One region of the Sagittula sp. P11 genome, then DNA from elsewhere that is predicted to be linked to it. Evidence: riboswitches for the same ligand, from Rfam matches in the RefSeq annotation. Region 1 holds a riboswitch; the other holds the start of a gene.
The links. A riboswitch is a leader RNA that binds a small molecule or an ion and turns the genes downstream of it on or off. The one in region 1 is predicted to bind cobalamin.

Region 1 (4,212 bases):
CCCTTGCGCTGAAGCACCCTGAGGAGTCGCCGATCCGTCTCGTCCAGCGCCATATTCGAAGATTCCTCCCGCTTGCCCTGCAAACCGTCGAACAATCGTGCGCGGCGGTGCGCAAAGTTGCCCCAGTCTCGCACCCTTTTGCAAGGCTCCCATGGCATAATTGCGCACCCCAACAGGACCAAAGGCACAAAGGATCACGACATGAAGATCGGATGCCCCACAGAAATCAAACCACAGGAATTCCGCGTCGGCCTGACGCCCAACGCCGCACAGGAAGCGGTGGCGCACGGCCATTCGGTGATCGTCCAGAAAGGCGCGGGCCTCGGCGCCGGTTTCACCGATGAGGATTACACCGCCGCCGGCGCTGCGCTGGCCGACACCGCGGCCGAGGTCTTTGCCACCGCCGACATGATCGTCAAGGTGAAGGAGCCGCAGGCCCCCGAACGCGCCATGCTGCGCGAGGGCCAGGTGCTGTTCACTTACCTCCACCTCGCCCCCGATCCGGAGCAGACCCGCGACCTGATCGCCTCCGGCGCGACCTGCATCGCCTATGAGACCGTGACCGACGCGCGGGGCGGCCTGCCCTTGCTGGCGCCCATGTCCGAGGTCGCGGGCCGTCTGGCGCCGCAGGTCGGCGCATGGTCGCTGCAGAAGGCCAACGGCGGCCGCGGCGTGTTGATGGGCGGCGTCCCGGGCGTCGGCCCCGCCAGGGTGGCGGTGATCGGCGGCGGCGTCGTCGGCACCCACGCGGCGCGGGTTGCCGCAGGCATGGGCGCGGAGGTCACCGTGCTCGACCGGTCGCTGTCGCGGATGCGCTACCTCGACGACGTCTTCGGCGCGGTCTTCCGGACGCGCTACGCCTCTGCCGGGAACACCGCCGAGCTGGTGGCCGAGGCCGACATGGTCATCGGCGCCGTGCTGATCCCCGGTGCCGCCGCGCCGAAACTGGTCAGCCGTGCGCAGCTTTCGACAATGAAACCCGGCGCGGTGATCGTCGACGTGGCCATCGACCAGGGCGGCTGCTTCGAGACCTCGAAGGCCACCACCCACCAGGACCCGATCTACGAGGTGGACGGCATCGTGCACTACTGCGTGGCGAACATGCCGGGCGCCGTGGCGCGCACCTCGACGCTGGCGCTCGGCAACGCGACGCTGCCCTTCATGCTGGCGCTGGCAGACAAGGGCTGGCGCAAGGCCTGTGCCGACGACCCGCACCTGGCCGCCGGCCTGAACGTGCACGCCGGCCGGATCACCAACGCGCCGGTGGGCGAGGCCCTGGGCCTGGATGCGATCACGCCCGCGGCGGCGCTGGCGGCCTGAGCGGTTTCGCCGTGCTGCGCACGGCGACCCGTCGGGGAGGCTCTGCCTCCCCGAACCCCTCCGGAGTATTTCGGAAGCAAAGAAGCAAGGGCACCGGTCGTTTGCAAAGCGTGATTGGCCCGGTGTGCAGGGCCCGCGGTGGCGGGTTTTGGCGGCCGTGGCGGCGCAGGGCCTTACCAGCCCTCCTCGCGGATATGCGCGTCGAGCGTCCGCGCCCGCGCCCAGCCGCGCGCCTCCAGTTCCGGGCCGTCGAACAGCTCCTTCACGTGGCCCATGCAGAGGTATGCCACCACACGGACGTGCGCGGGCAGGCCGAGGATCGGGCGCAGGTCGGCCTCGTCGAAGATGCTGACCCAGCCTATGCCGATGCCTTCGGCCCGCGCCGCCAGCCACAGGTTCTGCACGGCGCAGACCGTCGAATAGAGATCCGTCTCCGGCTGATGGGTGCGTCCCAGCACCACCGGCCCGCCGCGGGTGCGGTCGCAGGTGACGCAGATGTTCAGGGGCGCCTTCTCGATGCCTTCCAGCTTCAGCGCGGCATAGGCCGACCGCTTCTCCGGCGGGAACATCGCCTGCGCGGCCTCGTTGGCGCGGGTGAACGCGGCCCGCACCTGCGCGCGGCGCGCCGGATCGCGCAGCAGGATGAAGTCCCAGGGCTGCGACAGCCCGACCGAGGGCGCGGCATGGGCCGCGCCCAAGATGCGCCGCAGCACATCCTCGTCCACCGGGTCGGGCAGGAACTCGTTCCGCACGTCCCGCCTGTGGGCGATCACGTCGTAGAGCGCCTGCCGCTCCTCATCCGAAAACACGCGCGCCGCAACCGGCGCAGGGGATCGGCTTTCCACCGCTCCTGTCATGGGGACACCTCCCGAAGGCCTGCGCGCCCCCGCTCTCCAGGCGGGGCCGCCATGCCGTCAGGCCGGTCTTCTGGCTTCGGATCCTCCGGAAGGGACGCCTTCCCGAACGCCTGCGCGGCGCCCAGTGGCCTTGTGTCCTTCCCGTCCCCGTCACAGCGGCGGGCCCGCGCCGGTTCTTCCCCGGCTTCCCGATTCTCCCCCACGGGCGGGGGCACCTGACCCGGAGGGGATCGCAAATCCCGCCCCCTCGCGCAAGTGCCCCGGCCTTGGCCGTCAGCGCTTCAGCGCGTCGCGGATCTCCAGCAGCACGTCGAGCTCGGTGGGGCCGGAGGGCGTGGCCTCTGCCGGCTGGCCTTCCTCGCGTTCGCGGATGGCGGCGGCCTTGGCGCGGTTGACCATCTTCACAAGCATGAAGACCACGAAGGCGATGATGAAGAAGTTGATGACCGCCATGATGAACTTGCCGATGGCAAAGACCGGGGCGCCTGCCTCCGTTGCCGCGGTGAGCGAGGCGTATTCGTTGCCGTCGAGCGCGTAGAACCAGCCCGAAAAATCGATGCCGCCGGTGAACAGCGCGATGATCGGGTTGATGATATCGCCCACCAGCGACTGCACGATGGCCGTGAAGGCCGCGCCGATGATGATGCCCACGGCCATGTCCATGACATTGCCCTTGGCGATGAAGTCCTTGAATTCCTTAATCATTGTCCCATTCCGTCAGAGCGCCGGCATGCGTTTTCGCATGTCCTGCGGGGTGTTTTCTCACAAACCGGATTATGTCACGGCGGATCGGCTGGGAAAGCGGGAAATGCCGGGCTAGGGTCGCCCGGACGATCTTCATCAACCGGGACACGCTTCATGACCGCTCTTGCCGACCATCCGATCTCGCGCCGCTGGCCCGCGACGCACCCCGACCGCATCCAGCTTTATTCCTTCCCGACGCCCAACGGCGTGAAGGCCTCGATCATGCTGGAGGAAACCGGCCTGCCCTACGAGGTCCACAAGATCACCCTGGCGGACAAGGACGTGAAGAGCCCGGAGTTCCTCGCGCTCAACCCGAACAACAAGATCCCCGCGATCATCGACCCGAACGGCCCCGACGGCGCGCCGCTGGAGCTGTTCGAATCCGGTGCCATCCTGCTTTACCTCGCCGAAAAGGCCGGGATGCTCCTGGGCGACACCGCGACGGAGCGGCACAAGATCACCCAGTGGCTGATGTTCCAGATGGGCGGCGTCGGCCCGATGTTCGGGCAGCTTGGTTTCTTCTGGAAGTTCGCGGGGAAGGACGTGAAGGACCCCCTTCCGCGCACCCGTTACGTGAACGAGGCGCGGCGGCTTCTGGGTGTGGTCGAAGGGGCGCTGGAGGGCCGGGACTGGATCGCCGGACCGTATTCCGTGGCCGACATCGCGCTCTGCCCGTGGCTGAACGCGCTCGAGTTCTACGGCGCGCGCGACGTGGTGGGCTGGGAGGATCACCCCAACTGCGTGGCCTACGTCAAACGCTTCTACGAACGCCCGGCGGTGCAGCGCGGCATGAATACCCCCGCGCGCGAGGGCTGACGCGCGAGGGACGCGGCGCAAAGCCCCGCGCCACGGGGTGTCGCGCTGCGTGGAGGGTACGCACCGGCCTGTCCGGCCGATGCATGGCGCCGAGTTCCGGCCACCCCCATGCAGGGCGGCGGGGCTGTGCGCCGCCTTGCGCCTGGCCACACAACGGGTGCACCGGCCGATGCGCCCACAGCAGGCCCGGTCGCGCCCTCACGTAGGGCGGGGCTCCGCGCCGCCCCCCCCGTCAGCCCGGCAGCGTGCCGGTGATGACGTAGGCGAGAAGCTGCACCACCTGCTCCGGCGTGCGGGCGACGGCCAGCGCCGCGGCGTCGACCTCCTTCAGGGCGTGGTCATGCTCTTCCGGCTGCAGGATGATCAGCGACTTGCCCAGCGCCGCGGCATAGCCCGCGTCGAAGGCCGCGTTCCACTGCTTGTACTTCTCGCCGAAGCGCACCACGACCACGTCGGCCTCCGCGATGCCCTTGCG
Region 2 (4,212 bases), on a different replicon from region 1:
GCACCTCGTGTGGACGGCCCATTGCCACCAGTCGGCCCCGGCTGAGCACCCCGACCCGGTCACAGGCCGCGGCCTGGTTGAGATCGTGGAGCGCTATGACCCGGGTGATTGGCAGGGCCTGGACAAGAGCCATGAGCGAGAGTTGATGGCGGATATCGAGATGGTTCGTGGGTTCGTCCAGCAGCAGCAGGTCCGGCGTCTGCGCCAGTGCGCGGGCGATATGAACGCGCTGACGCTCGCCCCCCGAAAGGGTGTGCCAGAGACGTTCGGCAAAGGCGGTCATTTCCACGTCTCTCAAAGCATCATCGACGGCAGCCTCATCTTCGCTCCCCCAGCCTCGCAGCGGCGAAAGATAGGGCGTGCGCCCCAGGTTCACCGCTTCCCGAACGGTCAGGCGGTCCGTCGTTTCGGCCTGCTGTTCGACGAAGGCGATGCGCCGGGCGCGCAAGCGGGCAGGCATCCGCCCGAGCTCCTCGTTTTCCGCCAGTACGCGGCCCGTTGTGGGACGCCGAAGTCCCGCGAGGCAACGCATGAGCGTGGATTTTCCAGAGCCGTTGGGGCCGATGAAACCGACGAGTTCCCCGGGCTCGACGCAAACCGAGATGTCCTCAAGCAGGGGCGTGCGGTGCACGCGGGTCGACATGCGCTGCACCTCTATCCTCATCGCCGCGCTCCCCGTATGAGGATCAGCGCAAAGGCCGGAGCGCCGACCAGCGCAGTCACGACGCCGATGGGCAGGACCTGCCCCGGAACGATGATGCGGCTGATGACATCTGCCGCGACAAGGAACACCGCGCCCGCCAGCGCTGAGGCGGGGACCAGCCTGTCGTGGCGCGTGCCGACGAGAAAGCGCATGGCATGCGGCACGACAAGGCCAACGAAGCCGATCGCGCCCACTTTGGAAACGAGTACCCCCACCATGATGGCGGTGACGGTGATGAGACTGCCGCGCAAGGCAGGCACGTTGATCCCGATGGACGCGGCCCCGTCCGCACCGAACGTGAAGGCGTCAAGCCCACGCCGGTGCCAAAGACATAGCGCGACACCCCCGAGGGAGACGGCCGTGCAGGCCCCGACGTCATCCCAGCGGATGCCCGACAGATTGCCCATGAGCCAAAACATGATGCCGCGGGCCTGCTCGGCATTGGCGGAGCGGGCGATGGTGAAGGCGGTCAGAGCGTTGAACATCTGCGAGCCGGCGATCCCGGCGAGGATGATTGCGGCCGCCGCCTGGGTCCCGCGCCCGCCACCCGCGCTCCCGTTCACCGCGTGGGCCAGGGCCACGACGCATCCGAAGGCGACAAGCGCTCCGGACAACGCACCGAGCGACATCGAGATCGCCCCGCCTCCGATGCCCGCGACCGACACGAGGACCGCCCCCGTCGAGGCGCCCGCCGACAAGCCCATGAGGTAGGGATCGGCCAGAGGATTGCGCAGCAGCGCCTGAAGAACGACGCCGGTCAGGGCGAGGCCAGCCCCGCAGCAGGCGGCCACGATGGCCCGCGGGAGGCGGTAACTCCAGATGATGCCCGCCTCGATCCCGTCCACGGGATAGCCCGCGCCCCACAGATGGTTGGCCAGCGTCCGGCACACCACGGCAAAGGGCAGACTGGTCTCGCCGATTGCCGTACCTGCAAGGATGGTGGCCCCGAGCAGAAGAGGCGCGAGCCAGAGCCCGTGCCGCACCGTGATGCGCGCGGGTGTGGCCGCCATGGTCATTCGAAGGACATCTTCGAAAGGGCTTCGGAGAGCGTTTCCAGCCCGTAGATCGACCGCATCGTCGCGCTCATGGCGTGTGCATCCATCTGCACGATCCGGTCCTCGCGCACGGCCGTCATCTGGCTTGCGACAGGATCGGTGCGCAGGAACTCCAGCTTCTTCTCGATGTCGTCGGCGGGAAAGCGACGGCGGTCCATGTAGGCGATGACAATCACGTCCGGGTCGGCCCGGGCGATTCTCTCCCATCCCACAGTCGGCCATTCCTCATCGGACTCGATGACATTCTCGATCCCGAGCTTGGACATCATGTAACCCGGCGCGCCGAGGCGTCCGGCGACATAGGGGTCCATTTCGACGTCGGCGGAGGAGAACCAGAACACGGCCGACAGGTCCTCGGGCAGGTCTAGCCCTTCCGCGCGGGCAATGGCGCGCTCTTCGGTCGCCTGAAGGTCCGAGACGAGGGTTGCGCCCGCGCTGCGCACGTCGAATATCTCCGCCAGCTCCCGAATGCCCTTGTAGATCGAGGCCGTCTCAAAGGCGCCGACGCGTGTGCCATCGCCGCCGGTGGAATTGTCCTTGGTGTCGCAATCGGCGGGCAGGATGTAGGTCGGGATGCCGATGTCGTGGAACATCTCCCGTGTGCCGACGTTGCCGCTCTCGCCCACGTGCCATTCGTATTGCACGGCGACCAGCCCGGGCTTCTTCGCGACCACGCTCTCGAAGCTGGGGTCGTTGTCGGCCAGCCGCTCGATCGCCTCGTTGACCTCCGCGAACTCCGGCAAGACAGGGTTGAACCAGACCGAGGTGCCCGAGACCTTCGGCGCGAGGCCGAGCGAATAGAGGATCTCTGTCGCGGACTGCCCTATCGTCACCACGGTGTCCGGTGCGGCGTCGAACGACACATCGAGCCCGCAGTTCGTCAGTGTCAGGGGGTAGTCCGTTTGCTGCGCGTTCAGCGCCGTGGCAGCGCTGGCCAACAGCGCAGCCGTCATCAAGGTCTGTCTCATCCGATCCGTCCCGTCAGATAGGACCATCAGGGGAAAGACGCGAAACGGAATGCGGCCCGGCGGCCACGTCATGTTTCCCGCCTCGGCACACCCCGTCCGGTCGTGGTTTCGTTCATGTCGGCAGGTCTCCTGACTGACGGGTCACAGCGTCTCTCGCCTTCCCGGGACGAACCCAGTGGCGCATCGAGAGGCACTCACCGCCTACAGTTGCGGGGGCAGTTCCGTTTGCCGGCCGAAGCCGGAACGGATTCCCTTTCAATTCCCGAAGGAAACCGACGCCGCAATCTCTGGCATAGTTCCCGATGCACAGCAAGTGCGCGGCGGCACGAACACAATCGCCGAAGCCGAGGTTGGCGAGTGCGTCGAAAAGGGAAAATGGGCTCGGAGCGGACCTGCGGCGGTGCGGCAAGGGCAGGCCAAAGGTCACCTCAGGTGCGCTGTCGCTGCAGGCCCATTCCGGCAGTTCACGCGATCCGCCATTGCCGCCATCGCTCTCGCCGCTGCTGCCATCTACCTCCTATGAGATGCCGTAACGGGGCCTGCGTCCGTGACCCGCCCGTTATCGTTGCAAGATCGAGGGCAAGCTGGCGCCATTCCCGTATCGGATCCACATGGAGGACTGCGGGATGAAGCTGTGAATTGGGCTGGATGTGTCGCTTGAGAAGACCGCAATTTGCGTGATCAGCGAGCATGGGAAGATCGTGAGGGAGGCGGAGGTGTCCAGCGAGCCCGAGGCGCTGTTGCTCTGGATCGGCGATCAGGACGGGGAAGCTGCGGCTATCGGGCTCGGAGCTGGCCCCCTGTCGCAATGGCTGCATCGCGGGTTGTCCGCGGCTGAACTCCCTGTCGTGCTGATGGAAACCCGGCAGGTGAAAGGCGCCTTGAAGGCCATGCCGATCAAGACGGACCGCCGGGATGCCGAAGGGATCGCACGCCTGCCGCACCTCGGCTGGTTCCGACCGGTTCACTGCAAATCAGTCTCCGCACAAGAGGTTCGCGCTGTGCTCACCGCTCGCAAGGCGGTGCAGCAAGGGTTCATCACGCTTGAAATGTCCCTGCGCGGGCTACTGCGGAACTTTGGCTTCAAGGTTGGCACTATATCCCGTGGCCTATTCGAACATCGTATACGCGAACTGGCGGCAGGTAATCCGATGCTGGTAGCGGCAACCGAACCCATGCTTCGCGCGCGGGCAGCGCTGCGACGAGAACTGGCAGGCCTTGAACGCCATGTCCGCCAACCTGCCCATGACGATCCGGTCTGTCTGCGCCTAATGTCGATGCCCGGGACTGGCGTGGTCGCGGCAAGAGATCCGTTGTGCTGGACGTCAAGGATGCAGATGACCTCGCAACGCTGCGCGCGCTGCAGGAGACCGCGGACGTCTTTGTCGAGAATTTCCGAGACGAGACCCTGGCGAAGATGGGGCTCGCGCCGGACCAGCTGCGGCAAAGCCATCCCGCGCTTGTCGTCGCCTCCTGCAAGGGCTTT

Region 2: it holds a riboswitch for cobalamin, as region 1 does, so the genes downstream of both, CDO87_RS23470 (ABC transporter substrate-binding protein) here and bluB (5,6-dimethylbenzimidazole synthase) in region 1, are expected to answer to the same signal.

The regions. Positions count from the first base shown of each region.
Region 1 is NZ_CP021913.1:856,607-860,818, forward strand. Features, by position in the region: gene CDO87_RS04165 (Lrp/AsnC family transcriptional regulator) at 1-53, opposite strand, end outside; gene ald (alanine dehydrogenase) at 202-1,320, shown strand; gene bluB (5,6-dimethylbenzimidazole synthase) at 1,494-2,177, opposite strand; cobalamin riboswitch at 2,220-2,411, opposite strand; gene mscL (large conductance mechanosensitive channel protein MscL) at 2,451-2,882, opposite strand; gene CDO87_RS04185 (glutathione S-transferase family protein) at 3,036-3,737, shown strand; gene CDO87_RS04190 (YtoQ family protein) at 3,970-4,212, opposite strand, start outside.
Region 2 is NZ_CP021914.1:310,906-315,117, reverse strand. Features, by position in the region: gene CDO87_RS23480 (ABC transporter ATP-binding protein) at 1-664, opposite strand, end outside; gene CDO87_RS23475 (FecCD family ABC transporter permease) at 661-1,713, opposite strand; gene CDO87_RS23470 (ABC transporter substrate-binding protein) at 1,716-2,726, opposite strand; cobalamin riboswitch at 2,828-3,018, opposite strand; partial or broken gene CDO87_RS27340 (transposase) at 3,377-3,742, shown strand; gene CDO87_RS23460 (CaiB/BaiF CoA-transferase family protein) at 4,042-4,212, shown strand, end outside.